Regions from separate parts of the Geodermatophilus sp. SYSU D00742 genome, predicted to be linked through region 1. Evidence: riboswitches for the same ligand, from Rfam matches in the RefSeq annotation. Region 1 holds a riboswitch; each other region holds the start of a gene.
What was found. A riboswitch is a leader RNA that binds a small molecule or an ion and turns the genes downstream of it on or off. The one in region 1 is predicted to bind cyclic di-AMP.
Positions count from the first base shown of each region.

Region 2: it holds a riboswitch for cyclic di-AMP, as region 1 does, so the genes downstream of both, ACI78V_RS14430 (LysM peptidoglycan-binding domain-containing protein) here and ACI78V_RS15520 (NlpC/P60 family protein) in region 1, are expected to answer to the same signal.
Region 3: it holds a riboswitch for cyclic di-AMP, as region 1 does, so the genes downstream of both, ACI78V_RS12275 (aggregation-promoting factor C-terminal-like domain-containing protein) here and ACI78V_RS15520 (NlpC/P60 family protein) in region 1, are expected to answer to the same signal.
Region 4: it holds a riboswitch for cyclic di-AMP, as region 1 does, so the genes downstream of both, ACI78V_RS05410 (M23 family metallopeptidase) here and ACI78V_RS15520 (NlpC/P60 family protein) in region 1, are expected to answer to the same signal.

Region 1 covers NZ_JBJGYJ010000022.1:54,317-61,668, reverse strand. The annotation lists gene ctaE (aa3-type cytochrome oxidase subunit III) at 1-307, opposite strand, end outside; gene ACI78V_RS15545 (hypothetical protein) at 438-851, shown strand; gene trpD (anthranilate phosphoribosyltransferase) at 848-1,894, shown strand; gene ACI78V_RS15535 (Lrp/AsnC family transcriptional regulator) at 1,942-2,229, opposite strand; gene ACI78V_RS15530 (DEDD exonuclease domain-containing protein) at 2,226-4,088, opposite strand; gene ACI78V_RS15525 (hypothetical protein) at 4,275-4,598, shown strand; cyclic di-AMP (ydaO/yuaA leader) riboswitch at 4,788-4,987, shown strand; gene ACI78V_RS15520 (NlpC/P60 family protein) at 5,004-6,086, shown strand; gene ACI78V_RS15515 (M48 family metallopeptidase) at 6,251-7,352, shown strand, end outside.
Region 2 covers NZ_JBJGYJ010000019.1:62,174-69,525, forward strand. The annotation lists gene ACI78V_RS14410 (bifunctional 3'-5' exonuclease/DNA polymerase) at 1-1,168, opposite strand, end outside; gene ACI78V_RS14415 (hypothetical protein) at 1,280-1,630, opposite strand; gene ACI78V_RS14420 (MFS transporter) at 1,641-2,816, opposite strand; gene ACI78V_RS14425 (VOC family protein) at 3,101-3,475, shown strand; cyclic di-AMP (ydaO/yuaA leader) riboswitch at 3,722-3,866, shown strand; gene ACI78V_RS14430 (LysM peptidoglycan-binding domain-containing protein) at 3,873-4,712, shown strand; gene ACI78V_RS14435 (hypothetical protein) at 4,860-5,162, shown strand; gene ACI78V_RS14440 (DUF2306 domain-containing protein) at 5,217-6,167, shown strand; gene ACI78V_RS14445 (amidase) at 6,236-7,352, shown strand, end outside.
Region 3 covers NZ_JBJGYJ010000015.1:16,197-23,548, forward strand. The annotation lists gene ACI78V_RS12250 (DUF72 domain-containing protein) at 1-165, opposite strand, end outside; gene ACI78V_RS12255 (SDR family NAD(P)-dependent oxidoreductase) at 183-1,031, opposite strand; gene ACI78V_RS12260 (flavin-containing monooxygenase) at 1,028-2,521, opposite strand; gene ACI78V_RS12265 (TetR/AcrR family transcriptional regulator) at 2,583-3,233, opposite strand; gene ACI78V_RS12270 (class I SAM-dependent methyltransferase) at 3,230-3,868, opposite strand; gene ACI78V_RS12275 (aggregation-promoting factor C-terminal-like domain-containing protein) at 3,993-4,865, opposite strand; cyclic di-AMP (ydaO/yuaA leader) riboswitch at 5,093-5,240, opposite strand; gene ACI78V_RS12280 (LLM class flavin-dependent oxidoreductase) at 5,436-6,584, shown strand; gene ACI78V_RS12285 (FMN reductase) at 6,581-7,201, shown strand; gene ACI78V_RS12290 (AmiS/UreI family transporter) at 7,229-7,352, opposite strand, start outside.
Region 4 covers NZ_JBJGYJ010000005.1:127,108-134,459, reverse strand. The annotation lists gene ACI78V_RS05440 (xylulokinase) at 1-1,494, opposite strand, end outside; gene ACI78V_RS05435 (hypothetical protein) at 1,653-1,790, shown strand; gene ACI78V_RS05430 (hypothetical protein) at 2,259-2,831, shown strand; partial or broken gene ACI78V_RS05425 (IS982 family transposase) at 2,916-3,221, shown strand; tRNA gene ACI78V_RS05420 (tRNA-Ile) at 3,274-3,347, opposite strand; gene pstS (phosphate ABC transporter substrate-binding protein PstS) at 3,394-4,494, opposite strand; cyclic di-AMP (ydaO/yuaA leader) riboswitch at 4,923-5,072, shown strand; gene ACI78V_RS05410 (M23 family metallopeptidase) at 5,084-6,286, shown strand; gene ACI78V_RS05405 (maleylpyruvate isomerase N-terminal domain-containing protein) at 6,418-7,311, opposite strand.

The sequences.
Region 1 (7,352 bases):
ACCAGCGCCGCAGGCCGTAGACGTTGCCGTTCTCCGCCGCGAACACGCCGAGCTGGCAGGTGACCGAGGAGGCCACCAGGATGATCGTGAAGACCAGCGCGTAGGGCAGGTTCAGCTCGGTCGGCTCGGGCGGCCACCCCTCGGTGGCACGGGCCCGCGCGGTGAAGTACATGGCGAAGAGCCCGGCGAAGAACATCAGCTCGCTGGAGAGCCAGATGATCGTGCCGACGCTGACCATGTTCGGACGGGTCAGGGAGTGCACCCGCGAGGTGTCGAAGGTGCCGCTCGCGACGGGAGCCGTTGTCACGAGGCCATCATGGCATCGGCCCCGGTGAGCCGACGACCGCGGGTGGGCGCGCGTGGCGGCAGCGTGACCTCCCCGATACCTCGCGACTGTCGTCCCCGGCGCGGGCGGTCCGGGCACTAGTCTCGGCCGAGTGAGCGACGCGCCGGCCACCGTCCTGGTCTACAGCTCCCGGCCCGAGGTACGTGCTGCCGTGCGGACGGCCGTGGGCCGCCGACCGGCGGCCGACGTCGGCCCCCTGACCTGGATCGAGTGCGCCACGGACCAGGAGGTCATCGAGACGGTGGACGGCGGGTCCGTCGACCTCTGCATCCTCGACGGCGAGGCCCAGCCGGCCGGCGGGCTCGCCCTGAGCCGCCAGATCACCGTCGAGGTCGCCGACCGCCCGGCGCTGTGCGTGCTCATCGCCCGGCAGCCCGACCGCTGGCTGGCGCACTGGTCCCAGGCCGACGCCACCCTGCCGTTCCCCGTGGACCCGCTGACCGCCCCCACCGTCGTCGCCGACGTGCTGCGCGACCGGGTGGGCCGGCCGGCCGCCCGCCGGTGAGCGCCGGCGCGCCCACCTGGCCGGGGCTGCTCACCCGCCTGCTGGCCCGGCAGGACCTCTCCACCGACGATGCCGCCTGGGCGATGCGGGAGGTCATGGCCGGCGAGGCGACGCCGGCCCAGATCGCCGCCTTCGCCGTCGCGCTGCGGGCCAAGGGCGAGTCGGCGGAGGAGGTCGCCGGCCTGTCGGCCACCATGCTCGAGCGCGCCACGCCGGTGCACCTGCCCCTGGACTGCGTCGACATCGTGGGCACCGGTGGGGACCAGGCGCACACGGTCAACATCTCGACGATGGCCGCGGTCGTGACCGCCGCGGCGGGGGTGCCGGTCGCCAAGCACGGCAACCGGGCCGCATCGTCGTCCTCCGGGGCCGCGGACGTCCTCGAGGCGCTCGGTGTGGTGATCGACCTGCCGGCCGAGGCGGTCGCCGCCTGCGTGCAGGAGGCCGGGATCGGCTTCTTCTTCGCGCCGGTCTTCCACCCGGGGTACCGGCACACCGCCGTGCCGCGGCGGGAGATGGGCGTGGGGACGGTCTTCAACTTCCTCGGACCGCTGGCCAACCCGGCGCGCCCGGTCGCAGCCGCCATCGGCTGTGCCGACGTCCGCATGGCGCCGGTCCTGGCCGCCGTGCTGGCCGGACGCGGCACGCGCGGTCTGGTGTTCCGGGGGGACGACGGACTGGACGAACTCACGACCACCACCACCTCGTCGGTGTGGGTGGTCCGCGACGGGGGGGTGGAGGCCGACCGGCTCGACCCCACCGCGCTGGGGATCGAGGTCCCGCCGGAAGGCGCGCTGCGGGGCGGTGACCCGGCCTTCAACGCCGACGTCTTCCGGCGGGTGGTGGCCGGTGAGCGGGGGCCGGTCCGGGACGCGGTGCTCCTCAACGCCGCCGCCGCGCTCGCCGCGTTCGACGACCGGGCCGGGCGGCTGCACGACGTCCTCGCCGGCGGGGTGGAGCGGGCCGCCGCGGCGATCGACGACGGGCGGGCGCAGGCGCAGCTCGACCGGTGGGTCGAGGTCAGCCGGTCGCTGCGCGGCTGAGCAGGCACCCCTCCGCCGCACCGCGCGCGGGCTCCGGACGGGGCCGTTCAGTCGGCGGAGTCGAACCCGATCGCGAACGCCGCCTCGAGGTCGTGCCGGGAGTAGGCGCGGAAGGCGATGTGGGTGTCGGTCTCCAGGACGCCGGGGACCTTGTTGATCCGCCCCGCCACCACGTCGGCGATCTGCTCGAACTCGCGCACGCGGACCACGGCGATGAGGTCGACGGTGCCGGCGACCGAGTAGACCTCGCTGACCCCGTCGAGGTCGGCGACGGCCTCGGCCACCTCGGGGATCGCGTCGGTGGCCGCGTCGATCATGACGATGGCGGTGATCACGCCGGCGATGCTAGCCGGGGTGCCGCGGCCCCGGTGGCCGCACGCGACCCGGGCGAGACGCGGTCGGGCCGCGCGCGGGTGCTGAGGGAGCGGGTGTCGGCGAACGGGTCGCGGCCGGCGCGCCCGGCCTCCACCCGGTCGAGGAAGGCGCTGTAGCTCCCCGTGCCGGGCACCGGGCACGCCAGGGTGCCGGACACCTGCACCAGGCGCGTGCCCGGCTTCTCCATCCAGCGCAGGACCAGCTCCGTCTCGTCGACCGAGGCGGCCAGCTCGTCCTCCGGGCCCAGGGGCGTCTCCGCGGTGGCCAGCAGGCCGGCCAGCGTCTCCCGCACCGACGTCCCCCGGGGTGCGCAGCCGGCGGCCACCAGCCGCCCCCGGCGGACGACGGACAGCTGCCAGCCGCCCTCGCCGTCGGGGCGGGCCAGGACCAGCTCCGGCACCGCGGCCAGCGACTCCAGCCGTTGCCGCCGGCGGACGGCGCGGACGAGGACCGCCACCCGGTCGCGCAGCACCGCGGCGTCCTCGTAGCGCTCCTCGGCGGCCAGCCGGTCCACCCGGGCCAGGAGCGGCGCGAGCAGTGCCTCCGGGTCGGCCGCGACGGCGGCCCGCAGGACCCCCGCGATGCCGGCGTACTCCTCCACCGACTGTGCGCCGGTGCAGGGGGCGCCGCAGCGGCCCATCCCGGCCAGGGCACAGGCGGTACGCAGCACGCGCAGGGACAGCCGGCCGGTGCACTGCCGCAGCGGCAGGGACTCGTGGATGGCGGCGACGGCGGCGTCGGCGGCCCGGCGGTCGGGGAACGGGCCCAGGAACACCCCCGCGCCGGGGCGCACCCGGCGGACCACCGACAGCCGGGGGAACGGCTCCTCGGTCAGCCGCACCCACAGCGCCCGTTCCGGGAACCTCGACCGCCGGTTGTAGCGCGGCTTCTGCTCGGCGATCAGCCGTAGTTCCCGCACGGCGGCCTCGAGGTCGTGCGCGCAGGGGATCGCGTCGACCCGCTGCGCGAGCGCCACCATCTCGGTGATCCGGCTGCGCTGCTCCCCGGCGGTGAAGTAGCTGCGCACCCGGCTGCGCAGGTCGTTCGACGTCCCGACGTAGAGCGGCTCCTCGCGCGGGCCGCGGAAGAGGTAGACGCCCGGGCCGGAGGGGACCGCGTCGGCCAGGTGCCGCTTGCGCAGCCGTTCGGGGTCGACCTGGCGGGTGAGGGCGGTGAGCTCCTCCAGGCTGGTGATCCCGAGCGGGCCGAGCCGCTCGAAGAGCCCGTGCAGCACGTCGACGGTGGCGCGGGCGTCGGCCAGCGCGCGGTGGCAGGGCTCGGTGGTGGTGCGGAAGTAGGGCGCCAGGGTCGCCAGCTTGCAGTTGGGCACCTCGTCGCGGCTGAGCAGCCGGCGGGCGAGGACGGCGGTGTCGACCGAGGCCGCGGCCGGCCACGGGATGCCGTTCTCCGCGCAGGCGGCCTTGAGGAACCCGAGGTCGAACGGGGCGTTGTGCGCGACCAGGACCGCGCCGCGGGCGAACTCCAGGAAGCTCGGCAGCACCGCGCCGATGCGTGGGGCGGTGGCGACCATCGTCGAGGTGATCCCGGTCAGGACGCTGATGTAGGGCGGGATCTCGCAGCCGGGGTCGACCAGGGTCTGGAACTCGCCGAGGACGGCGCCGCCCCGGACCTTGACGGCGCCGATCTCGGTGATGGCGCTGTCCTTGGGTGAACCGCCGGTCGTCTCCAGGTCGACGACGACGAAGGTGACCTCGGCCAGCGGGGTGCCGAGCTCCTCGATGGTCGCCTGCTCGTAGCGGGGGAGCCCCGCGGCGGCCCGGGCGGCTGTCCCGGCCAGCCGGGCAGGGGAAGAGGGCACGGGGCGGACGGTAGGTCGGGGCAGTGACAGTCCCGGGGACGCGCGCCGGTGCCCGCCGGATCGCCCGGGTGACCCCGGATCATGGTCGCGCGGAACTGTCGGAACCCCTCCCTAGCGTGCTGCGCGGACCGACCGGGGCCATGGAGGGCTCCTGCGACGAGGCGTCGGCCAGCAGAGGAGTGGGCCATGTTCATCGACTGCGACACGTGCACCGCCCGGGGCACCGGGTGTGCCGACTGCGTCGTCACCGTCCTGCTGGGCGCCCCGCCGGGGTGGGAGACCGCCGACCCGACGGTGGTCCCGATGACCGGGCGGCGCCAGGACGGCGCAGCCGAGGCCGCCGAGGACGTCGTCGTGCCCCGGCCCGGTGTGGTCGTGGAGTTCGACGAGGTCGAGCGGCGGGCGGTGCGGGCACTGGCCGACGTCGGCCTGGTGCCCCCGCTGCGGCACCAGGCGTCCCCGGGTGGCCGCGCGGCCGGGGCGGCGCGGCACCGCCGGCGCACCGGTTGAGGCAGAGCCGGGCCCCGGCCGGCACGCACCGTCGACCGGTGCGGTGCCCCCGCGTGGCCGCCGGCGTGGCGGGGCGCGGTCGCGTGGGAGATCCCACAGTCCACGCCGGCCCCGTTTGTCACAACATCATCACGGCCCGTACGGTGAGCCGGTCCGACCGGGCGGTCGTCACCCGAGAGAGGTGACCTCGGGCGGACACCGCCGAATCCCCCGACGCGCCCACGCGGCGCCGGAGGGGAACCGGGGACCCACCGCAGTACTGGGGTGAGTTCTCGCGTGCGCCGGTCACCGCCGGAGCACACGCGCCGGCCCGCCGGCGCGCAGAGATAGGGCGATTCTTCCCAGCCCGAACCCGTCAGCTAACTCGGTAGGCGGTTGCTGAGGAAGAACGGAGAGCCGCCGACCGTGGCGACGCCTCGCCCTGCCCTGGGGCATGCACTCGACCAGTTCCACCCCGACCTCCCGGTCGCGTTCCGCCGCCCCCGCCTCGCCCGCCGACTCGGTCGCGGGCTCGTCCTCGGGGCCACCGCCACCCTCGCCCTCACCCTCCTGCCGGGGACGGCCGCCGCCGACCCGCAGCAGGCCGGCACCGCCGCACAGGCCGCCCAGCTGGTCGCCCAGGCCGGTCGCGAGCTCGAGGCCGTGACCGAGCAGGTGAACGAGGCCCGTGAGGTGCTCGCGCAGCAGCAGGTGGCCGCCGACAGCGCCCGCCGGGCCGCCGCGGACGCGCAGGAGCACCTCGGCGCCCTCGACAACCAGATCCGGCAGGTCGCCCGCACCGCCTACACCGGCGACGGGACGACCCAGCTGGAGCTGCTCATGACCAGTGCGTCGGCCGCGGACTTCGTCTCCCAGCTCGCGACCCTCGAGCTGATCGCCGGCCACACCACCGACGTCCTGGCCCAGGTCGCCACGCGGGCGGCGGCCGCCGAGCAGGCCCGGGCGGACGCCGACGTCGCCCAGGCGGCGGCGCAGGCCACCCTGGACGACGTCACCGCCCGGCAGGCCCGGCTGGAGTCCGACATCGCCGACTACCGGGCGCAGTACGACGCGCTCTCGGCTGCGCAGCAGCAGGAGGTCGTGACCGCGCACGCCGGCCGGCCCGTGGCCACGCCGGCGCCGGCCGCCGCCTCCAGCGGTGCCGCCCAGGCCGCCGTCGACACCGCGCTCGCGCAGGTCGGCGACCCCTACGTGTGGGGCGCCGGCGGCCCGAACTCCTTCGACTGCTCGGGGCTCACCCAGTACGCCTACGCCGCGGCGGGCATCAGCCTCCCGCACTCGAGCCGCATCCAGTCGACGCTGGGGACGGCGGTCTCGCGCGCCGACCTGCAGCCGGGCGACCTGATCTTCTACTACAGCCCGGTCAGCCACGTCTCCATGTACATCGGCAACGGCCAGATGGTGCACGCCTCGACGTCCGGCCAGCCGGTCAAGGTGGTCAGCGTCGACTCGATGGGCGGCATCACCGCCATGCGCCGCGTCGCCTAGTCCACGCACACGGCACGGGCCGGGACGTCCTCGGGGGTCCCGGCCCCGTACAGGGTCCCGACGCGGCCGTCCGGGGCCCGGCCGGTCCAGCGGCTCGCCGTGAGCTCGCTGGAGGGCGGGGTCCTCCCGCGGTGGTGGGCAGGGGTCCTCCTAGGATCGGCGGGGTGAGCGCCCGCCGGGCCGCGCTGCTGGTCGCGGGTGTGCTCGGAGCGGCCTTCGTGGTCGTCGTCGCCGTCGGCACGCCGTGGAGCCTGCTGCCCGAACCGCCCGGCGGCGCCACCCCGGTCCGTCCCGGGGCCGGTCTGCCCCCGGGTGTCGCCGAGCGCGCGGAGTCCTTCGCCGCGGCGATCCGCCCGGCGTCCCTGGCCGCCCTGGTGCTCGGGCTGGTGGCGTCCGCGGTGCTGGCGCTCACCCCGCTCGGACGGTGGCTGGTCCGGACCCCGGCCCGCCCGCTGGGCGGCGGGTGGGTCTGGCAGGTGCTGCTGGGCACGGTGGCGCTGACGGTGGCCGGCCGGCTGGTCACGCTGCCGCTCTCGGCCTACGGGGAGGTGGTCCGCCACCGGTACGGGCTGTCGACGCGCAGCTGGCCGCTGTGGCTGCGCGACGTCGCCGTCTCCACGGCCATCGACGCCGCGTTGACCGCCCTCGCCCTCCTCGCCGTGGTGTGGCTGGCCCGGCGCGCCCCGCGGACGTGGTGGGCCTGGACCGCCGGGGCGGCGGCCGCCACGGTGGTGGCAGGCTCCTTCCTCTACCCGGTGGTCATCGAGCCGGCGTTCAACCGCTTCGAGTCGCTGCCGGCCGGACAGCTGCGCACCGACCTGCTGGAGCTGGCCGAGGAGAACGGCACCCCGGTCGAGGACGTGCTGGTCGCCGACGCCTCGCGGCGGACGACGGCGCTCAACGCCTACGTCTCCGGGTTCGGGTCCACCCGGCGGATCGTCCTCTACGACACGACGCTGGCCCAGCTGCCCGACGCCGAGATCGAGTCGATCGCCGCCCACGAGCTCGGCCACGTCGCCACCGACGACGTCCTGACCGGGACGCTGGAGGGGGCGCTCGGGGCGGCGGCGGCGGTCGCCCTGCTCGGCTGGCTGCTGTCCTGGACGCCGCTGCTGCGGCGGGCCGGCGCGGAGTCGGCCGGGGACCCACGGGTGGTGCCACTGGTCCTGTTCCTGGCCGCGGTCGGCACGCTGGTGGCCACCCCGGTCCAGAACCTGGTGTCCCGCCACGTGGAGGCGCGCGCGGACCTGCACGCGCTGGAGCTCA
Region 2 (7,352 bases), on a different contig from region 1:
GGCGCGCCAGCCGGGGCATCATGCGCCCGCTCTCGCCCCGGGTGCCGCCGTACATCGCGCCGAGCATCCCGAGCTTGGCCTCGGCGCGGCTCGCCACGGCGCCGCCGGCCACCATGCCCTGGTAGAGGTCGGCCGAGCGAGCCGCCTCGGCCATCGCGGCGTCCCCGCTCATGCCCGCGAGGACCCGCGGCTCGAGCTGGGCGACGTCGGCGACGACGAAGCGCCAGCCCTCGTCGGCGACCGCGGCCGGGCGCACCTGCGTGGGGACCGACAGCGCCCCGCCGCCGTGGGACGCCCACCGCCCGGTCACCACGCCGCCGGGCAGGAACCAGGACCGGAACCGGCCGTCGCGCACCCAGGTCTCCAGCCAGCTCCAGCCGTTGGCCTGCAGCAGCCGCGAGAGCTTCCTGTACTCCAGCAGCGGCGGGACGACGGGGTGGTCGAGCGACTCCAGCGTCCACGACCGGGTGTCGTCGACCGGCAGGCCCGCCGTCTGCAGGGCCCGGAGCAGCGCGCCCGGCGAGTCGGGGTTGAGGTCCGGGGCGCGCAGCGCCGTCCGGACCTCCGCCGCCAGCCGTTCGAGCACCGGCGGGCGCAGGCCCGGCGCCGGCCGCGGGCCCAGCAGCCCGGTGAGGATGCGCTCGTGGACGTCGGCCCGCCAGGGCAGCCCCGCGGCGGTCATCTCCGCGGCCGCCAGTGCCCCGGAGGACTCGGCGGCGAGCAGGAGGTCCAGCCGGCTCCGCTGCGCCGACGCGGCCAGGGCGGCCTGCTGGCGCTCGTGCTCGGCGAGCGGGTCGAGGCCGTCGGCGGGGTCCTCGAGCGGGAAGAGGGCGGCGTCGCCGGCGGTGACCGGCTGCAGCTCGTCCCAGGCCTGCGCGTCCCCGCCGGCGAGCAGCGACCGGTCGACGAAGGGCGACCGGCGCAGGACGGCGTGGGTGAGCCGGAGGTCCGTACAGCGCTCCACCCGGACGCCGGCGTCGAGCAGCGCCGGGTACCAGCGGGTGGTGTCGTCCCAGACCCAGCGGACCGGCGTCCGTTCCCGCTCCCGGACGAAGGCGGGCAGGTCCGCTGCCGGGAGCCGGGCGGCGCGCGCCGTCGTCCCGTCGTCGGTGAGCTCCCGCGCCTCGACGGTGGCCTCGCCGCGCCGCAGGAGGACGACGCGGTTCACCATCCCAGTGTCGCCGGGGGGTGCGACGGCCCGGCCCCGGCGCGGTGCGGCAGCGTCGCCGGCACGGGGACCGGTCGGGGTGTGGCCCGCCGGACCGCGGGGGCGGCGACGTCAGCCGGGCCGGCCGCCCAGCAGCCGGCGCACGCACCGCAGCGGCCACCCGGCCACCCGCACCGGCACCCCCGCCACCGCGCGCACCGCGCGCCCGCCGAGACGGAGGAGGTCGGCGTACTCCGCGGGCCGCGGCCCGCCCGCGGGTGCCGGAGCCGAGGGCCGGGACGCCGACGGCGGCGCCTCCGGCACGAGCAGGTCGACCGCCGTGCGGCGGCGCGGCCCCCGCAACGACTCGAACGACGGGATCGCCGGCGCGGCCGGTGACTCCTCCTCGGCGGCTGCCCGCCCGGGCAGGTCCAGGTGGTGGATGGTGCCTCCGGGCTCGTCCCCCGGGGACCTGGTCGCCATGGCCCCGACCCTAGCCGCGCCCGCCGGACGGCGTCGGGGGGTCGCCGTCCGCCGACGCCTGCCTGCCGGCCGGCCGACGGGCCAGGACCAGCACCGCCAGGGCGGCGGGGACCACGGGCAGGACCAGCACCAGCAGCGCCGCGGGCCGCTGGCTGCCCGCCGCGGCGACGGCGCCGGCCAGGAGCGGGGCGAGCAGCCCGGCGCAGCCCCACGCGGTGAACACCCGGCCGTAGACCGCCGGGAACGCGTCGGCGCCCACCCGGTCCGCCGTGGCCGCGGGGACCAGCGCCGACACGGCTCCGTACGCGAGGCCGACGGCGGCGAACGCGGGCAGCACGACGGCGGGCGCGGCCGAGGCGGCCAGCGCGGCCACGGCGGCGACGGTGACGGCCAGGGCGGTCGCCAGCGCGGGCAGGCGCCCGACGACGTCGGACCACCAGCCGGCGGCCAGCCGCCCGGCGAGGTTGCCCGCGGCGAGGAGGGAGACCGCCGCTCCGGCGGCAGCGGGACCGAGGCCGCGCGCGGCGGCCAGCGGCGCGGCGGTGGCGAACAGGACCAGTCCGGGCGCCGCGCCGCCGGCGAAGAGCACCCAGAGCGCCACCAGGGCCCCACGCGCGGCCGGCCTCCCCCTGCGGCCCCCACCCGACCGGGCCGGCCGGTCCGCCGGCGCGAGCACCGCGGCGACCGCGAGCAGCGCGGTCGTGGCCACGGCGAGGACGGCCAGGCCGGTCCGCCACCCGGCGGCCGGCAACGCGGACGGGGCCAGCAGACCGAGCAGCACCGGCCCGGCCGCGTACGCCCCGACGACCAGCCCGCTGGCGGTGCCGCGCCGCCGCTCGGTCACCCGTGCGGCCAGCGAGACCGAGACGCCGTAGGCCAGGCCGTTGGCCGCGCCGAACAGCAGGCCGACGCCGAGCCACGGCAGCTCCGGTCGCTCGGCGACGGCGGTGAGTCCGAGCCCCGCACCGGCGAGCACGGCGGCGCCGGCGAGGAGCCTCCGCGGTCCGAGCCGCCGCAGGCCACGGCCCACGCCGAGCAGGGTGCCGGTGAAGACCACGAGCGCGGCCGCGAACACCGCCGCGCCGCTGCCCGGCGACCCGCCGGTGTCGGCCACCACCGAGGGCGCCACGAGGCTCCAGGCGAACAGCGTCCCGACCGCGAGGTCGGCCAGGACGCCGGCCGCCACGAGCCGGACCGTCGGCGGGAACCCCGGCGCCGCCGTCCGGGCAGCGCGGCGGTGCGGGCGGCCCGACGTCCGACCGGCCCACCCGGACCCGGTGCCTGTCCTCCGGTCCGGAGGTGACGGCCACCCGTCCACGGTCCTCCCCCTACGACCTCGGCCACCGGGGCGGGCGCGAGCCGCCGCCGGCCGCTGGGGCGACTGCCCGCCACCTGGTCCGCGGCACCGGAACACCTCCCGGCCGGGACGGCCGCGTGCTTGGCTCCCCGCACGGCCTGCGAGGAGTCCCGATGCCCGTCCAGCTGGACCACACCATCGTCGCGGCCCACGACCGGGACGAGTCGGCGCGCTTCCTGGCCGACGTCCTGGGCCTGCCGCCGCCCACGCCGTACGGCCCGTTCGCCGTCGTCACCCTGGCCAACGGCGTCTCGCTGGACTTCATGACCGAGGACGAGGTCACGCCGCGGCACTACGCGTTCCTGGTCGGCGAGGAGGAGTTCGACGAGATCCTCGGCCGGGTCCGCGCCCGCGGCCTGGACCACTGGGCCGACCCGTTCCGGAGCCGGCCCGGTGAGGTCAACACCCACGACGGGGGCCGGGGCGTCTACTGGCCCGACCCGAACGGGCACCTGCTGGAGATCATCACCCGGCCCTACGGCGGCTGAGCGCGCCGGCCCACGACGCCGCGACCGGTCCTCCGGGCCCCGCCCGGCCCCCGCGAGTCCCCGCCGGGCACCCGTGAGGCGGCTCACCGACCGGCGCCGGCCCCCGCTGCGCGACCAGCCGGTTCCCGGCCGGGGACCCCGGGGTGTGAGCGCCGTTACGACGACACTCGACATGACAGCCCGTAGCTTTTTGGCTGCGTTCAGCTAATCGAACGTGGCACCGGTCCGCCCAACCCTGCCCACCGGCTGCCATCCACGACCTCAGGGCAGGGGTGGGGGACCCACCGTTCCCGGCGCGTACCACGCGCCTCGGGGTGAAGCCGCGGACCGCGGCCGGGCACCGATCGCCCGAACCCGACAGCTCACCTCGCCGGCGGTGATCGGAGATCACACATCCATGGCAAAGCACCGCGCGCCCCGTTACGTCCGCACCAAGAAGGCCCTCGCGGGCGTCCCCGTCGCAGCCGGCGCCACCGTCGTCGGCCTCGGCGTCCTGAGCTCCCCGGCCAACGCCGCCGCCACCCACGACCGGACGGTCGTACAGACGCCCGCCCCGGCCCCCGCCCCCGCGGACACCGCCGCCGGCAGCGGCCGCCACGCCGCTCCGCAGGGCGAGCACACCGTCCGGCCCGGCGACACCATCGCCGGGATCGCCGCCGCGCACGGCGAGTCCTGGCGCGCGCTGTACCAGCGCAACGCCGCGGTCATCGGTGACGACCCGGGCCTGATCCTCCCGGGGCAGGTGCTGGCGACCGCCGCGGCGGCGCCGGCCGTCGTCCCGGCCGCCGTCTCCCTCGTCGCTCCGGCACCGCCCGTCGAGCCGGAGCCGGTCGTGGCACCGGCCCCGGTGGTCACCCCGCTGCCCGGGATCGCCGCGGCCGAGATCACCAACAGCGCCGGGGCGGTCCGGCCCCGGGCGCAGGCCGCCGCCGACGCGGTCGTCGCCGCCGTGCCCGGCGCCGCGGGCATCCCCATCGGCGGGACCCGCGCCAGCGCGGTCGACCCGCACGGCCACCCGTCCGGCCTGGCGCTGGACTACATGGTCGGCACCGACGCCGCCCTGGGCGACGCGATCGTCGCCTACCACCTGGCGCACTGGGACGCGCTCGGCGTGGAGTACGTCATCTGGCAGCAGCGGATCCTCACCTCGCCGACCGGCTCCTGGAAGCCGATGGCCGACCGCGGGGGCGCGACGGCCAACCACATGGACCACCCGCACGTGAACTACCGGGCGTGACGCGGGAGGACACCCCGCACGCCCGCGGGCCCGTGTCCTGACCAGCGGCTGCCCGGCGGGGTCCCAGCGGCCCTCCACCCGTTCCCGGGTGGGGGGCCGCTGTCGTCCCGGCTGCCACGTCGCCGTCGTCGTCGGCACACTGGTGCGGTGACTCCCCCGCCGTCCGAGGGCCCGGCCGCGCGCGGCGTCGTCCGCCTGTTCAACACCGCGGGCGGGCGGGTGCTCTGCCTGGCCGGCGAGGTCGACGAGGCGGCCGTCGACTCCTTCGTGCGGCGCTACGGCCGCGAGCCGGCGCGGGTCGAGGGGATCGACGCCGGCTCGGTGACCGGCCTGTCCGCGCCCGCGCTCCAGCTGCTGCTCGACCACCTCGACGCCGCGGAGCAGGCCGGGCGGCCGGTGACGGTGCGCCGCTCGCCCCAGGTGGAGCGGGCACTGGCCGCCGCGCGCTGACCCTCCCGGTCGTCCCGCCGGGCCGGGGAACGCCGGCGCCGCCCCCGGATCCGCGTGCCCGGCTCCCGGCACCCCTCCACGGCGATCGCCGACTCCGCTGGACTGCTCTCCCTGCAGGCGGTGCACCCGAGGAGCTGGGCCCTCGCCGGCATCCACGTCGACCCGGACGCCGGCGCGCCGGCACCGTTCCCGGTGCGCTCCGGGCAGTGGGGGGTCCACCGACGGAGGGCCCTGGTCGGCGGCGGGCGACCCGGCCACCCTGGGCGCGACGGGGACCGGCACGGGGAGTGGGGAGTCCTCGGCATGACCCTGACCGCGCCCGCCACGACCACCCGGCCCGCCACCTGGCGCACGCGCGGCGCCCACTGGTGGATCGCGCTGAGCGCGCTGGCGATCGCCGTGTTCACGCCTCTGCCCTACCTGCTGACCCCGCTGGCCGACCTCGGCGCCGACGGCCGCGGGGTGGCCGGGAACTACGTCGACGAGTCCTCGCTGGTCCAGGGGGCCCTGTACCTGCACGTCGTCTCCGGCGGGCTGGCCCTGCTGCTGTCGCCGCTGCAGTTCGCGACCCGGCTGCGGACCCGCGCCCCGCACGTCCACCGGGCGATCGGCCGGGTGACGGTCGCGTCGATCGCGGTCGCGGGCGTCGCCGGGCTGCTCCTGGCGCCGCACAACCTCGCCGGCCCGGTGGGGACCGCGGGTTTCGGCCTCCTGGCCGTCCTCTGGCTGGCCTGCGCCGCCACGGCGTTCCGCGCCGTCCGCCGCCGGGACGTGGCCGCCCACCGGCGCTGGATGGTCCGCACCTTCGCCCTCACCTACGCCGCGGTCACCCTGCGGCTGTGGCTGCTCGTGCTGATCGGCGGCCAGACCGCCCTGGCCGGGGTGGACGCCGGGGTCGCGTTCGACCGCGCGTACCTGCTGGTGCCGTTCCTGTCCTGGGTGCCCAACCTGCTGGTGGCGGAGTGGTACCTCGCCGGCCGGCACCACCGCGCCCTCCCCGCCTGAGCCGCGCCGTCACCCCACCGCGCAGAACGGTGTTGTCATCCGCGAATGCGTCATTCACGATTGGCGTCGTGACGGACCTGGACGACTACGCGCAGTGGGACGGCGTCGAGATGGCGCGGCTGGTCCGCGAGGGCGAGGTGACCGCCGGGGAGCTGGCGGAGGCCGCACGCTCCCGCCTCGACCGCCTGCCGGCCCTGAACGCCGTCGCCGACCTGGCCGAGCCCTCCCCCGCCGCTCCCGCGGCCACGGGGCCGCTGGCCGGTGTGCCGTTCGCGGTCAAGGAACTGCTGCCCTGGCCGGGACTGCCGTGGACGATGGGCTCACGCCTGATGGCCGGCACCCCGGCGCCGGGCCCCTCCCCCTACGCCATGCGGATCGGCGCGGCCGGGCTGGCCGTCGTGTGCTCGACGACCAGCTCCGAGTTCGGCCTGCTCGGCAGCACCGAGACGGCGCTGCACGGGACCACCCGGAACCCGTGGGGCCCCGGCCTGTCCGCCGGCGGCTCCTCGGGGGGCTCCGCCGCGCTCGTCGCCGCGGGGGTCGTCCCGATGGCGCACGGCAGCGACGGCGGCGGCTCGCTGCGCGTCCCCGCGTCGGTGACCGGCCTGTTCGGCTTCAAGCCGTCCAACGGGCGCTGCGTCCCTGCCGGGCCCGGCGGCCCGGGGCTGGCGGCCCTGGTCGTGGAGCACTGCATGAGCCGCACGGTGCGCGACAACGCGGCCTTCCTCGCCGCGACCGAGCGCACCGACCCCGACGCGCCGTTCCACCCGGTGGGCCTCGTCCCCGGCCCGGACCCCGCCCGCCTCCGCGTCGGCGTCCTCGTCCCCACCCTGCTCGGGCGTGCGCCGGAGCCGGCGGTGCGCCGGGAGCTGGACCGGGCCGCGGCCCTGTGCGAGTCGCTGGGCCACCGCGTGGACCTCGCCGAGGCGCCGGACGTCGACGGCGAGGCGTTCAGCCGGGGCTTCTTCACCGCCGCCGCCCTCACGATGGTCCAGGTGGCCCGGATGGCCACACCGCTGCTCGGCCGGGCCCCCGGTCCCGACGAGCTGGAGCCGTTCACCCTCCAACTCCTGGACTGGGCCGCCACGCTGCCCGCCGACGCCCCGGCCGCGCTCGAGCGCACCCTCGCCGACGTGGCCCGCGGGTACCTGCGGCTGTTCGAGCACCACGACGTCCTCCTCAGCC
Region 3 (7,352 bases), on a different contig from region 1:
GAAGGTCGCCGTCCGGGGCCAGCGGTAGAAGCTGGCGTTGAGCTCGACGGTGCCGAACCGCCGCACGTAGTGGGCCAGCCGGTCCCGCGGCGGGGTGCCTGGCGGGTAGAGGACGCCGTCCCAGTGGTCGTAGCTCCAGCCCGACGTCCCGACGTGCACGGTCACCGGCGACCCCTACCCCGTCACCGGCGGCCCCGTGCCGCGAGCGACGTCAGGCCCGCCAGCAGCCGGCCGTAGGACCCCGGCGCGACCCGGGCGAGCAGGTCCGGGACGACGGCGCTCCAGCCGACCAGCTGGCGCGGACGCCGCCGCTCGACCGCGGTGAGGACGGTCTCCGCGGCCCTCGCGGGGTCCATGGTGAGCAGCCGGGCGAAGTCGCGCTTGCCCTGCTCCCCCTCCTCGGCGGGCACGCCCGAGCCGACGCGGGCGTCCGCCGCGATGCGCGTGCGGATCCCGCCGGGGTGCACGCAGGTGACGCCCACGCCGTCGTCGGCCAGTTCGTGGCGCAGCGCCTCGGTGAACCCGCGGACGGCGAACTTGCTGGTGGCGTAGGCCGCCTGCCCGGCCGGCGCGATCAGGCCGAAGAGGCTGGAGACGGTGACGAGGTGGGAGCCGGGGTGTGCCTTGAGGGTGGGCAGCAGCGCGTGCGTGAGCCGGACGACGGCCCGCAGGTTGACCTCCTGGACCCACTCGAACTCCTCGAGGGTCACCTGGTCGAACCGCCCGCCGAGGGCCACGCCGGCGTTGTTCACCAGCAGCGTGACCCCGGGGTGCGCCGCGGCGACGGTGGCGGCCACGCGCCGGGTCTGCTCGGCGTCGGAGAGGTCCACGACGTAGGTCGCCACGGCCCGTTCGGGGTGCGCGGTGCCGATGGCCCCCGCGACGGTCGCGAGCCCCTCGGCATCCCGGTCGAGCAGGACCAGCGAGCTGCCGCGCCGGGCCAGCCCGTGCGCGAGGGCGGCGCCGATGCCGCCGGCCGCACCGGTGACGACCGCCGTCCCGCCGGCGAACACGTAGGGGGCGAGCCTCACGCGACGACCTCCTCGGCCGCGCGGGCCGGCTGCCGCGCGGCGAACCGCACGCCCTCGTCCACCACGGGGCCGCGGCGCATGAGCAGCACGTCACGGACGTAGTTCTGGTACAGCCGCCACGGCGCGCGGGCACCCTGCCGCGGCAGCGCGGCCAGGCTGCGCCGGACGTAGCCCGAGCTGAGGTCGATGAACGGCTCGGTGCCGCCCTCGGGTGGCGCGACCGGCGTGCAGGTGGCGTGGCCGTGCGCGGCCATGTGCTGCAGCAGGCGGCAGACGTAGCGGGCGACGAGGTCGGCCTTCAGCGTCCAGGAGGCGTTGGTGTAGCCGATGGTCATGGCGAAGTTCGGCACGCCGGAGATCATCATGCCCTTGTAGGAGACCCGCTCCGACAACTGGACCGGCTCGCCGTCGACGGTGAGGTCCATGCCGCCGATCGGCAGCAGGGTCAGGCCGGTGGCGGTGACGACGACGTCCGCGGGCAGCTCGGCGCCGGACTCCAGCGCGATCCCCGTCTCGGTGAAGGTCGTGATCCGGTCGGTGACGACGTCGGCCCGGCCCTGGCGGATCGCGGTGAACAGGTCGCCGTCGGGCACCAGGCACAGCCGCTGGTCCCACGGGTCGTAGGGCGGCCCGAAGTGCGTCGCCACGTCGAACCCGGCCGGCAGCTGCTTGCGGGCCAGCCGCTGGATGAACCGGCGCATCGCCGCCGGACGACGCCGGCTGAACTGGTAGGAGGCCATGGACACCAGCACGTTCTTCCACCGGACCACCGGGTAGACCACCCGCGCGGGCAGCCGGCGGCGCAGGGCGTCGGCGAGCGGGTCACGGCCGGGGAGCGCGAGCACGTAGCTGGGCGTGCGCTGCAGCATCGTCACGTGCGCGGCGGTCTGCGCCATCGTCGGCACGAGGGTCACCGCGGTGGCGCCGCTGCCGATGACGACGACCCGCTTGCCCGCGTACTCGAGGTCCTCGGGCCAGTGCTGCGGGTGCACGATCCGGCCGCCGAAGTCCTCCTCGCCCGGGAACCGCGGACGGTGGCCCTCGTCGTAGCGGTAGTAGCCGGAGCAGACCGACAGCCAGGAACAGGTCAGCCGCACCGTGTCGCCGGTGTCGGTGCGCTGCGCGGTCACCGTCCACCGGGCCTGCTCGGTGGACCACTCGGCGGTGACCACCCGGTGGGAGAACCGGATGTGCCGGTCCACGCCGTGCTCGCGCGCGGTCTCCTGCACGTAGCGGCGGATCGACTCCCCGTCCGCGATGGCCCGCGCCTGCGTCCACGGCCGGAACGAGTAGCCGAGGGTGAACATGTCCGAGTCCGAACGGACGCCGGGGTAGCGGAACAGGTCCCAGGTGCCGCCGACGGCCTCCCGCGCCTCGAGGACGGCGTAGCTGCGGTCGGGACACTCGCGCTGCAGGTGGCAGGCGGCGCCGATGCCGGAGAGCCCGGCGCCGACGATGAGGACGTCGACGTGCTCGACGGGATCGGTCATGGCGTTCCCCCTGGCTCGGCCGGTGACCCGCACCACGGTAGTCGACACCGTGTCGATCCCCTCAACGTCGCGTCGGCTCGTCGGTCCCGTAGATGGCGCGCAGCCAGACGGCGAGCAGGACGTCGATGAGCTCGTCCTCGCCGACCGCGGGCTGCTGGCCGGCGAGCGTGCCCTGGATGACCCGCTCGTTCATCCAGTTCAGCGCCGTGGCGAGATCCCGCGCCGCCGGCCCGCCCGGCGCCGCGCCGCGGGCGCGCTCCGCCTCGATCGCCGCGGCGGTCTCGGCGACGAACCCCTCCATGACCTGCGACCACAGCTCCCGGACCTCGGCGCTGGCGGCCAGCAGCTGCGTCGCGGCCGCGGTCAGCGCCCGGTGCGCGCGGAAGGTGTCACGGACCGCCACGAGCGCCGCGCGCCAGTTCGCCCGCACGTCGTCCGACGCCCCGGCCAGCGCCGCGGCGCGCAGCTCGTGGGCCTCGGCCACGACCCGGTCGAGCAGGGCCAGGACGACGGCGTCCTTGGAGGCGAAGTAGAAGTAGAACGTCGGCCGGGAGATCCCGGCGCCGCGGGCGAGGTCGTCGACGGAGATCTCGGCCAGCGGCCGCTCGGCGAGCAGTGCCTCCGCGGTCGCCAAGATGGCCCGCTCGCGGTCGTCCCCGGAGGGCCGGCGCGCCCGGCGGCCACGGTCACGCGCCGGCGCCGGGCCGGTCACGGCAGCCGCCAGACCGTCGTCCGCCGCAGCCCCGGACCCTCGGTCTCGGTGATCTCGTAGACCGCGGCGGCAGCCAGCCGCTCGTGCGGCAGGTACGGCCGGCCCGGGTCACCGACGTACACCTCGACCCCACCGGCGGCGGCGCGGTCGAGGAACGGCAGCACCCGCTCGGTCATCTCGCGGTCGTAGCAGACGTCCCCGGCCAGGACGACGTCGATGCCGGAGAGCTCCCGGCCCAGGACGTCGCCGGTCACGCTCACCGCGTCGATGCCGTTGAGGACCGCGTTGACGCCGATCGCGGTGCGGCTGAACGGGTCGACGTCGCTGGCCAGCACCCAGCGGGCGCCGGCCAGCCGGGCGGCCAGGGCCACCAGGCCGCTGCCGGAGCCGAGGTCGAGCACCGCGCGCCCCGCGACGACCTCGGGCCGGTCCAGGACGAAGCGCGCCAGCGCCTGCCCACCCGGCCAGGCCGCGGCCCAGAAGGGCGGCGCCTCGCCGGCGCCGCCGTCCTCGGTCTCCATCGCCTCCCAGAGGGCGACCACGTCATCGGCCACGTGCAGCCGGACCTCCGGGACCGACGACGGACGCCGGACCCGGGTGTGGGCGCGGACGAAGCCGGAGGGGACGACCCTCACCACCCACCTCCCCCATCGCCTCCGGCACCGTACCCAGGGGCGACCCGGACCCGGAGACGGCTCGAGGGGCCGTCCGTCAGGACGACCCCTCGAGCCGGGCACCCGGATCGGCCCCGGGCGGGGATCAGTACCAGTTGTGGGCCTGCGAGTGCGCCCACGCGCCACAGGGGCTGCCGTACCGGTTCTCGATGTAGATCAGCCCGGCGTCGATCTGGCGGTAGCCGTCGGAGGTCTTGGCGATCCCGGTGCCGGCCCAGGTGGAGTTCAGGAACTGCGGGATGCCGTAGGCGGTGCTGGTGGGGTTCTGCGCGTTGGGGTTCCAGCCGCTCTCCTTGCCCCACAGGTTCTCCAGGCAGCTGAACTGCTGGGCGCTGCCGACCTTGGACATCGCGTACTCCTTGAAGGAGCCGCGGGGAGCGGCGGACCCGCCGCTGCTCGGCGCCGGCGCGGACGCAGGCGCGGGGGCCGCGGCCGCCCGCTCGGCGGCGGCGCGCTCGGCGGCCTCGCGCTCGGCGGCCTCCCGGGCGGCCTGCTCGGCGGCGGCGGCCTCCGCGGCGGCGCGCTCGGCCGCCGCCCGCTCGGCGGCCTGGCGGTCCAGCTCGGCCTGGTCGGCCGCGGCCTGCGCCTGGGCGGCGCTGACCTGGGCGGCCTCCCGCTCGCTGCGCGAGGCGGCGAGCTCCTGCAGCGGGGCGAGGTCGGCGGCGCCCGGGGTGGCCGCGGGGGCGGCGCCGGCCGGGGCGTCGGCGGCGATGCCGAGCTGCTCGGCCACGCTCACCGACACGCTCCGGGTCGCGGTCTCGGCCTCGGCGTCGGGCTGGCCGGTGGCCAGGACGTTGACGACGATGGCGCCGGCGGCGGCAGCGGCCAGGAAGAACGCCGGGCGGCGCCCCTGGGCCGGCAGCCGCAGGCGGCGACGGGACGGATCGGTGGTGGGGGCGGCGTCGGCGGCCGGGGTGGCGGCGTCGACGGCGGGGAACTGCTGGGTGCGGTCGGTCATCGAGGAGGGTGCTCCGGGGCGCGAGGGCGCACGCGGGCCGGCCGCTCCGGTGCGGAGGGCAGCCCGGGACGCGGCGGTCTTCGGGAGGGGTGCCGGCGGCGGTCAGGGACGCGCGCGGCCGGTCAACGGCGAGGTGGGACCAGCAGGCCGAGGAAGGGGCGCGAGGTGCGCGTGGCCGGGTGTCCCTGCGAGCCGGGTGGGCCCGTGGGAGGCATGCGGATGCTCTCCGTTCCTTCCAAGGCCGCCTACCGAGTTAGCTGACGGGTTCGGGCGGGAAGGTGCCCTACCTGCTCGGGAGCAGGATTCACCCCGGTACTACGGTGGGTCCCCGGCTCACGCCCGCGGTGCGCGGACACGACTCGGCGGCGCCCGGTCAGGCTCCCCGGCTGGGGACCAGACGACCGACCGGACCCCTCCACCGTAGGCGCCGTTACCGTCCTGTGACAATCCCAGCCGCCCCACCGGTTGCGTGACCCTCGTCGCGGCGGGGTGCCGGCAGCACCGGAATACGGCGGGGCCGGCAGTGTTGCACGCAGCAGTAGTTGCGCTCTCAACCACTTGGAGCACGAGATGCAGTTCGGGATCTTCTCGGTCAGCGACATCACGACCGACCCCACGACCGGCCGCACGCCCAGCGAGGCGGAGCGGATCCAGGCGGTCGTCACCATCGCGCAGAAGGCCGAGGAGGTCGGGCTCGACGTCTTCGCCCTGGGCGAGCACCACAACCCGCCGTTCTTCTCGTCCTCCCCCACCACCACGCTGGCCTACATCGCCGCCCGGACGCGCACGCTGCAGCTGTCGACGGCGACCACGCTGATCACCACCAACGACCCGGTGAAGATCGCCGAGGACTACGCGATGCTGCAGCACCTGGCCGGCGGCCGGGTGGACCTGATGATGGGCCGCGGCAACACCGGCCCGGTCTACCCGTGGTTCGGCAAGGACATCCGCGACGGCATCCCGCTGGCCGTGGAGAACTACGCGCTGCTGCGCCAGCTGTGGGACACCGACGTCGTCACCTGGTCGGGGCAGTACCGCACCCCGCTGCAGGGCTTCACCTCCACCCCGCGCCCGCTGGACGGGGTGCCGCCGTTCGTGTGGCACGGCTCCATCCGCTCGCCGCAGATCGCCGAGCAGGCCGCCTACTACGGCGACGGCTTCTTCCACAACCACATCTTCTGGCCGCCGCAGCACACCCAGCGGATGGTCGAGTTCTACCGGCAGCGCTACGAGCACCACGGCCACGGGGCCGCCGACCAGGCGATCGTCGGCCTGGGCGGGCAGGTGTTCATGCGGCGCAACAGCCAGGACGCGATCGCCGAGTTCCGTCCGTACTTCGACAACGCGCCGGTCTACGGCCACGGCCCCTCGCTGGAGGACTTCTCCCGCGAGACGCCGCTGACCGTCGGCAGCCCGCAGCAGGTCATCGAGCGCACGCTGGGCTTCCGCGACTACGTCGGGGACTACCAGCGGCAGCTGTTCCTCATCGACCACGCCGGCCTGCCGCTGAAGACCGTGCTCGAGCAGCTGGACATCCTCGGCGAGGAGGTCGTGCCCGTGCTGCGCCGGGAGTTCGCCGCCCTGAAGCCGGCGCACGTGCCCGACGCCCCGACCCACGCCGCCCGGGTCGCCGCCCGCGGCGGGGCGCAGGACCCGACCGTGCACGCCGCCGGCGACGACGTCACCGGGCGCACCGCCGAGGAGGTGCCGGCCCGATGACCACCCGCACCCTCGCCGTCGTCAGCGCCGGGCTGGGCACGCCGTCGTCCACCCGGCTGCTGGCCGACCGGCTCACCACCGCCACCGTCGACGCCCTGCGGACGCGGGGCGACGACGCCACGGTCGAGGTCGTGGAGCTGCGCACGCACGCCCGCCACCTCGCCGACGACCTGGTGACCGGGTTCGCGAACGAGTCGCTGCAGACGGCGATCGACACCGTCGTCGGCGCCGACGGGCTGATCGCCGTCACCCCGGTGTTCTCCGGCTCCTACAGCGGCCTGTTCAAGACCTTCTTCGACGTCCTGGACAGGGAGTCGCTGACCGGCAAGCCCGTGCTGCTCGGCGCCACCGCCGGCACCGCGCGGCACTCGCTGGTCATCGAGCACGCGATGCGGCCGCTGTTCGCCTACCTGCGCGCCATCGCCGTCCCCACCGGGGTGTTCGCCGCCCCCGAGGACTGGGCCGGCGACGGAGGCGTCGACCGGGCGCTGGCCGTCCGCGTCGAGCGCGCCGCCGGCGAGCTGGCCGACCTGGTCGCCGGCCGGCCCGCCTCGGCCCGCCCGGCGGACCCGTTCACCGACTTCACGCCGTTCGACGAGCTGCTCCGCGGCACCTGACCGCCCGGCCGCGGTGCCCGCGACCGGTCAGGTGGTGCCGTGGGTGTCCGTGCGCCGTGCGCCGCCGCGCTCGGTGGTCTGCCGCGCCACCGGCACGCCCTCCGGCGCGGCCGGTGCCCCCGTCGGGACCGGTGCGGCCGGCGGCACGGCC
Region 4 (7,352 bases), on a different contig from region 1:
GTAGAGCTGCTTGTAGAGCTCGTAGTAGCCCTGGTAGTGGCCGTGGCGTGCCATGTCGGGTCGGAGTTGCTCCCGCGCGCGGTAGCGGGCACGTACCGCCTCGGCCAGGTCCTCCACGATCCGTGCACCGACGGCAGCGAGCAATGCGGACCCCACCGGTGCCCCCATCGTCTCGAGTGGGACCTCGACCGGTAGGCCGGTGACGTCCGCCTTGATCTGGTTCCAGGTCCTGCCCTTGGCGCCGCCGCCGACGACGCGCAGGACCGGGGGACGCAGTCCTCGCTTGCGCATCTCCTCCAGGTTGTGGTTCAGCCCGTAGGCCGTCCCCTCCAGGATCGACCGCACCACATGGGAGCGTGTGGTCGACATCGACAACCCCAACAGGATGCCGCGCGCGTCCGAGTCCCACACCGGCGCGCGTTCGCCGAGGAAATAGGGGAGCAGCAGGAGGCCGCCACTGCCGGCGGGCACGGTCCCCGCGAGCTGGTCGAGCGTGACGAAGGCATCGGTTCCCGTCTCGACCGCCTCGGCCCTCTCGGGATCGCCGAACTGGTCCCGGAACCACCGCAGGATCCCGCCGGTCGAGCTCATGCTCCCGAACAGCAGGTACAGACCCGGAACGGGATAGGCGAACACGGAGAGTGCGCCGACGCCCTGGCGCAGGGCCTCGTAGCGCACGGCCGCGTTCAGCACCGTGGACTGGCCGGTCATCTCGCAGATGTCGCCCTCGGCGGCCACTCCGGCCTCGAGGCTGGCCGTCGCGGCATCGACACCGCCGTGCACCACCAGGGTCCCGGGCCGCAGCCCGGTGACCGCGGCGGCCTCCGGGCTCACCCTGCCCAGTACCTCGGTGGGTCGCCCGATCGGCGGCAGCCACTCCCTCGGGACGCCCCACAGCTCGGCCAGCTCCGGGGACCACTGCACGTCCTCGATCCCGGCGAGGAGGCACAGTCCGGCGTGACCGGTGTCGATCGACCTCTTGCCGGTCAGCTTCATGTTGACGTAACCGTTGGCCATCAGCAGGTGCGTGGTCCGCTGCCTCAGCCCCGGGACGTTCTCCAGCAGCCAGGCCACCTTGGGGGCCGCGTAGTAGGGATCTGGTGCATTGGCAGCGATGTCCTGGATCTGCCGGTGTGCGCCGGCCCGATCCCGGCACTGCTTGTCGCTGCGGCGATCCATCCACAGCAGCGCGGGGTGCGTCGGCCGTCCCTCTGCGTCGACGAGGACGGCGCACGGCGCCTGGCTGCTCACCCCGACCGCCTCGACGGCGTCCGGCGGCACCTGCGCCTTCTCCAGCACCTCACGAACACAGCTCGTGGTCCCCGCCCACCAGTCGTCGGGATCCTGCTCGACGGCCCCGGGGACGTTCGGCGGGAACGCCGTGGGGTGCTCCACCGCTGCACTCTGGGCGACGACGCGGCTGTCCTCACCCACCAACACCGCTTTCGTGCCGGTCGTACCGATGTCGACGCCGATGACGTACGCCTCTGGCACGCCCTCACCCCCTGTGTGGCAACGGCCGACCCGGCGCCACAGCCAGGCCGTCGAGTCGTGCCTGTCCGTCGTCGCGCCCCAACGGCCGCGCGGCCTGCCCGGCGCGGGGGGACCCCGGGGCGCCCGCGGTGGGGGGCCCGGAGCGGACCCGGACCCCCGTGACTGCCATCGCGGTCGTGGCCGCGACCCCGGCGGCGGTGCTGCCGGGCGCGACGACGCCGTCGGGGGAGCGCACACTGCTGTATATCGCCTGCGCGTCCCGGGCGCACAGCCTGCGGTCGACAGCGCTCGGGTGAGTGTGCGAGGTGCGCTCGCTGACGCCGGTGTGCCGACCGCGCGCCGACCTGCGGGCCGGAGGGGCGTCCGCGGTCCCGCCCGGGAGGACGGGACCTCCGGTCCGGACCGGTGGGGCGGGTGGGGCTCGAACCCACGACCCAGGAGTTGTGAGTCGGGTGGCCCGCATGTCAGCGGTGATCAGCCGTGATCGATCGCGCCCGTTCGAACGAGTCAGGTGCCCGTCGGGGTCCGCGCTCGTTCGCGGCTGGCCACCGGTGGACCGCGGGTTCGTGCCCACCTTGTGCCCACGAGAGGGTGATGGGCCCCGCAGTCGACCTCGAGGCAGCGGTGACGCTGGGCGGGGTCTGGTGGCCGGGTGGCGGTAGGCGGAGACTTGACCGGCAACGGCAGGGCACACCTCTGCTGGGCGGGTCGGCGGACTGAGCGGGCTTGGCAGTGGGTCGCGACGAGCGTCAGGAGGGATCGACGTGGTCGCCACGCAGAACGGAGTCGTCGTCTCGAACGCGACGCCGGAGGTCAGTCGCCGGACGGCGATTGGCCGCTTGGTGGTCGGAGGCGCGGCTGCGGCGTTCTTCGCGCACCATGTGGACGCGGCGTTGGCGCAGGACACGACTCCCAGCGCGGGGGAGTGCGTGGCCACCGCGCCGCCCGCCCAGGACGGCGTCGGTGTCGCGTCCCTGCTCGTCGGTGGAATCGTCCGCGACATGCCGGCCGGCCCGGTCGAGGTGCGCATCGCCCGGTTCACCCTCGAGCCAGGCGCCAGCGTCCCGCCCGCGACCCTGCCGTACCCATCGCTGATGTACATCGAGACCGGTGAATCGACGTGCCCGGGCAACCCCGGCAAGATCATGTATGGCGCGGACGGCGCGGTGCTTCACGAGACGACCGGGGAGGCGGTCAGTCACGTCTGCCCGGCCGGGACCACGTGGTACATCCCCGGTGGGATTGAGGATGCGGCGGCCAACGAGGGCGTGGAGCTGATGAGCTCGCTCCTGATCGAGTTCGTCCCGGTCGAGACCGGCGCCGGCCCGACCGCCTGACCGCCGGAGCGCCGAGGGCGGTCGCGGTCGGCCGATGCCTGTGTGCGGCCGGAGGCAGTGCGGTCGCCCTCTCACTCGGCCAGCCGACTGCGGGCTGCCCTGCCGCTGCTCAAGCGGGTGATCCGGCTGCTGGCCTCCGACATCGACCTGTGGACCGATCCGGTCTGGCTGGTCGACTCCACCCCGGTCGAGTGCGCCCGCTCCCGCCCGACCGCGCGGCGCTCGGACCTGGCCGGTACCGCCGGCTACGGCTACTGCCCGTCGCACTCGCGCTGGTTCTGGACTGCGGCTGCACCTGATCTGCACACCGGCCGGCCTGCCGATCACCTGGGCACTCGCCCCGCCACGGCACGATGACCGACAGGTGCCATGTGTGTGCTCGATGCCGACCGAGGTGCACCGGCGGCACCGTCCAGAACAAGGAACCGGTGGTGGAAATCGGTGGGGCGGGTGGGGCTCGAACCCACGACCCAGGGATTATGAGTCCCATGCTCTGACCGGCTGAGCTACCGCCCCGGTGCACCCCAGCCTGCCAGATGGCGGCCCAGGGGTGCCCTCCCTGTCAGGAGGCGCTGCGGATCGCGTCGATCGCCGTCATGGCCTGCGCGCGTAGGGCGTCGGAGACGGGGGCCGAGCCGGCGACCTCGGCGGCTGCGGCCTGCCCCTCCTCGCTCACCACGTAGCGCAGGAAGTCGGCGACGAGCTCGGCGGTCTGCTGGTCCTCGTACTCGACGCAGCCGACGTGGTAGCTGACCAGCACGATCGGGTACTGGCCCGTTCCGCTGGTCGTCCGGGACAGCTCGAGGGCGAAGTCGTACTCCCCGCGGCCCTCCAGGGTCGCGGAGCTCTCGACGACGGCTGCAGCGGCCTCCGCCGTCGGCGCGACGAACTCCCCGCCGACGCCGATCCGCACCACCCCGAGGTCGCCGACCTGCGAGAGGTCGGCGTACCCGATCGTGCCCTCGCCACCGGCCACCGCCGCCACGACGCCGGAGTTGCCCTGCGCGGCCTCTCCGCCGCCGAGCGGCCACTCGCCGTCCGGCTCGTGTGGCCAGGCCCCACCGCCGGCGGCAGCCAGGTACTCGGTGAAGTTCTCCGTCGTCCCCGACTCGTCGCTGCGGTGCACCGGCGTGATGGCCGCCGAGGGCAGCGCGACACCCGGGTTGTCCGCGGTGATCGCCGGGTCGTCCCACCGGGTGACGACGCCGGCGAACACCGCGGCCAGCGTCGTGGGGGAGAGGTCCAGCCGGTCCACGCCCGGGACGTTGTGGACGACGGCGATCGGGGCGATGTAGTTGGGCAGCTCGAAGACGCCGGCCTCCCCGCAGCGCTGCGCGGCCTGGGTCAGCTCGTCGGCGTCCAGCGGCGCGTCCGAGCCCGCGAAGTCGATGCCGCCGGCGAGGAACTGCTCCCGTCCACCCCCGGAACCCACCGGGTCGTAGTCGACGGTCACGCCCGGTTGCACGGCCGCGTACCCCGCCGTCCACCCCTGCATCGCGGCCTGCTGGCTGCTGGCACCGGCTCCGACGAGTGCGCCGGACAGGTCACCCGCGGCGCCGTCCCTGCCGCGCTCGTTGGGCGGTACGTAGTTCGCGACCACCACGACCACGCCGGCCACCGCCAGCGCGCCGACTCCGGCAGCCACCTTGCTCCGGGCAGTCACAGACGCCTCCCGCCGGGCCCGGCGCCGGCCGCCGGGTGTCCAGGACGACCCTAGGTGCCGCCCTCCGGGCGGGCGGCCTCCGGCGTGTCGCACCGGCGTGCCGGGCCAGGGTGGGCGACATCTCACAAGTGGCACCCCGCGGTGGTGTCACGGATGGACCGATGGGTATCGGCGCGCCTCCTGGGCCCGGATGGGGCGGTGTCCGCGCAGGTCAGCGCGAAGCCGCGGGCACTGCATCGCCGTTCGCGGATGGTGAGCGCTGCGGGGTCGAGTAGTGACGCCTCGTATCGGATGTCACCCCTTCGGGCAAGAAGGCGCGCGGGGTGTGTTACTCGATCGTGACCGATGGGGGTGACCCGTAGTAGCTTTCCCGACGGCCTCGCCGGGCTCCGCTCCTCGACACACGAGGGCACCGGCCGGGCCCCGCCGAACCGCCGACGCCCCTCCGGGGGCCGAGACGGACCGGGGACCCACCGTTCCACTGGGGTGAGTCCTGCCTGCGCAGGGGGCGCAGGCGGGTAGGGCGCCGTCCGGCCCGAACCCGTCAGCTAACTCGGTAGGCGGTTGCGAGGATGGGAGAACCGTCGCCTTGGCGACCCTGCACCACCTGAAGACCCTGCCTGCCCGCGTGGGCCCGGTCCACCGGTTCCTGCGTGCCCCCCGCCGGGCCGTCGTCGTCGCCGCCGTGGTCGGGGGCCTGCTCGCCGGCACCCCTGCCGCGCTCGCCGCCCCGACCGTCGCCGGGACCTCCGAACAGGAGCAGCTGGCCGCCGAGGTCGCCCGCATCGAGCAGCTGGTCACCGCCGCGGAGGAGAAGCTGCAGCGGATGACCGTGGAGGCCGAGGCCGCGGCGGACGCCGCCCTGGTGGCCCGCGCGGAGCTGGCGACCGCCCAGGCCGAGGCCGACGCGACCGCCGCCGAGCTCGCCACCGCCCAGGCCGACGTCGCCACCGCCGAGGAGGACATCGCCACGCTCGGCCGCGAGGCGTACATGGGTGCCGAGAACCGCTACGGCGACATCGAGCTCATCCTCGACGCCCAGAGCCCCACCGAGCTCCTGCAGCAGGCCGCGACGATGGACGTCCTCGGCGAGCAGCGCGCCGCCCGGCTGACCGAGTTCCTGGCCGTCGAGCAGCGGGTCGAGGAGGCCGACCGGGCCGCCCGCGCCGCGGTCGCCCGGCTCGACGAGGCGGCCCGCGTCGCCACCGAGGCCGAGGCCGCCGCCAACACCCACCTCGCCCAGGCGCAGGCGGAGTACGACGCCGTCGCCGCCGAGAAGGCCGCGCTCGACGAGCAGCACCGCGCCGCCGGTGAGCGGCTGCTGGCCTCGCAGGGAGCCGCTGACCCGGCCGCCGCCTTCACCGCCCGCCTCGACGCCCGTGCGCAGGGCACCACCGGCATGCCGACCGCCGGCCGGCTCACCTCCTGCTACGGCGCGCGCTGGGGCACCATGCACCAGGGCGTCGACATCGCCGCCCCCATCGGCACCCCGATCCACGTGCCCGAGGGCGGCGTGGTCCTGCAGGCCGGCCCCGCGAGCGGCTTCGGTCTGGCCGTGTACGTGCAGCACGCCGACGGCCAGATCACCCTCTACGGTCACGTGAACCAGTTCTTCGTCAGCGCCGGCCAGGTGGTCGCCGCCGGCCAGCAGATCGCCGAGGTCGGCAACCGCGGCCAGTCCACCGGGCCGCACCTGCACTTCGAGGTGCACCAGGGCGGCCTGTACGCCAACCGGGTCAACCCCATGCCGTGGCTCGCCCAGCACGGCATCAGCCTGGGTGGCGGCTGCTGAGCTCCAGCGGCTCGTCGTGCGGCCCGCGGCCACCGGGATGCCCCGGTGGCCGCGGGCCGTCGCACGTCCGGGGGACGGAGGGCCGTCGCGCGGTCGGCTGCGGCGGCGGTCGCGATCGGTGCCGGCCGTGGTCAGCGGCGGCCGCGGAGCCGGCCGACCAGCCCGCCCACACCGCCGAGCGTCTGCGCGGCCAGGTGCAGGATCGGCCCGCCGGGGATGCCGGGCGCGGCCTGGACGACCGGCGCCAGCGCCAGCAACCCGCCCAGCTCGTGCACCCGCAACCGTCGCCGGGCCAGTGCCGCCACCGGGTTGACCCGCCCGGACGCCGCCTCGAGCAGCACGTCCGCCGGGGCCTCGACGGCCGTGCCCCGGGGTGCCCCCGGCCCCACCCGCCGCACCGTCCAGCCGGCGGCGTCCGCGGCGAACGTCCAACCACCCTCCGGCGTCGCCAGCGTGGCGCCCCCGGTGATGCCGGCGGACGCGGCGAGCGCGCCGGTCACGTCCGCCAGGGCCGCGAGGCCCGCCTGCAGGACCGGGCCGGGTACCGGCGGGGCGCCGCCGTCGGCGAGGTCCAGGTCGTGCACCGCGAGCTCGTAGGCCTGGCCCAGCACCACGCTGAGGAGGGGCAGGGTGCCCACGACCGCGACCGCCGGCGCGGTGTCCAGCTCCAGCGGCTCGTCGGCCAGGTAGCGGGCGGTGGCGTCCCGGTTGCGTCGCACGGCGGCCAGCACCTCCGCGCGCGTCGCGTCCCGGTGGGCGGCGGTGACCCGCGCGTTGGTCGCGTCGACGTCCGGTGGGGTCCCGGCGCCACCCGCCCGCGCCGACGCGACGAGGTCCGCGAGCGCCGTGTGGTCGTCCCAGCAGCCGAGGTGGACGCAGACCTCGTGGAACCGCCACCCGGGCAGCCGGGAGGGTCGGTCGAGGTCCACCTCCTCGGCCTGGGCGAGGAAGGCGTCCCACGCGGGCAGGACCATCCCGCCCACCTCGTGCCGCCCCGCGTCGGCCATCCCCTGGCATCGCAGCATGGCCGGGCCGGTACCCCCGCGCCCCGGTGGGACACGCCGGC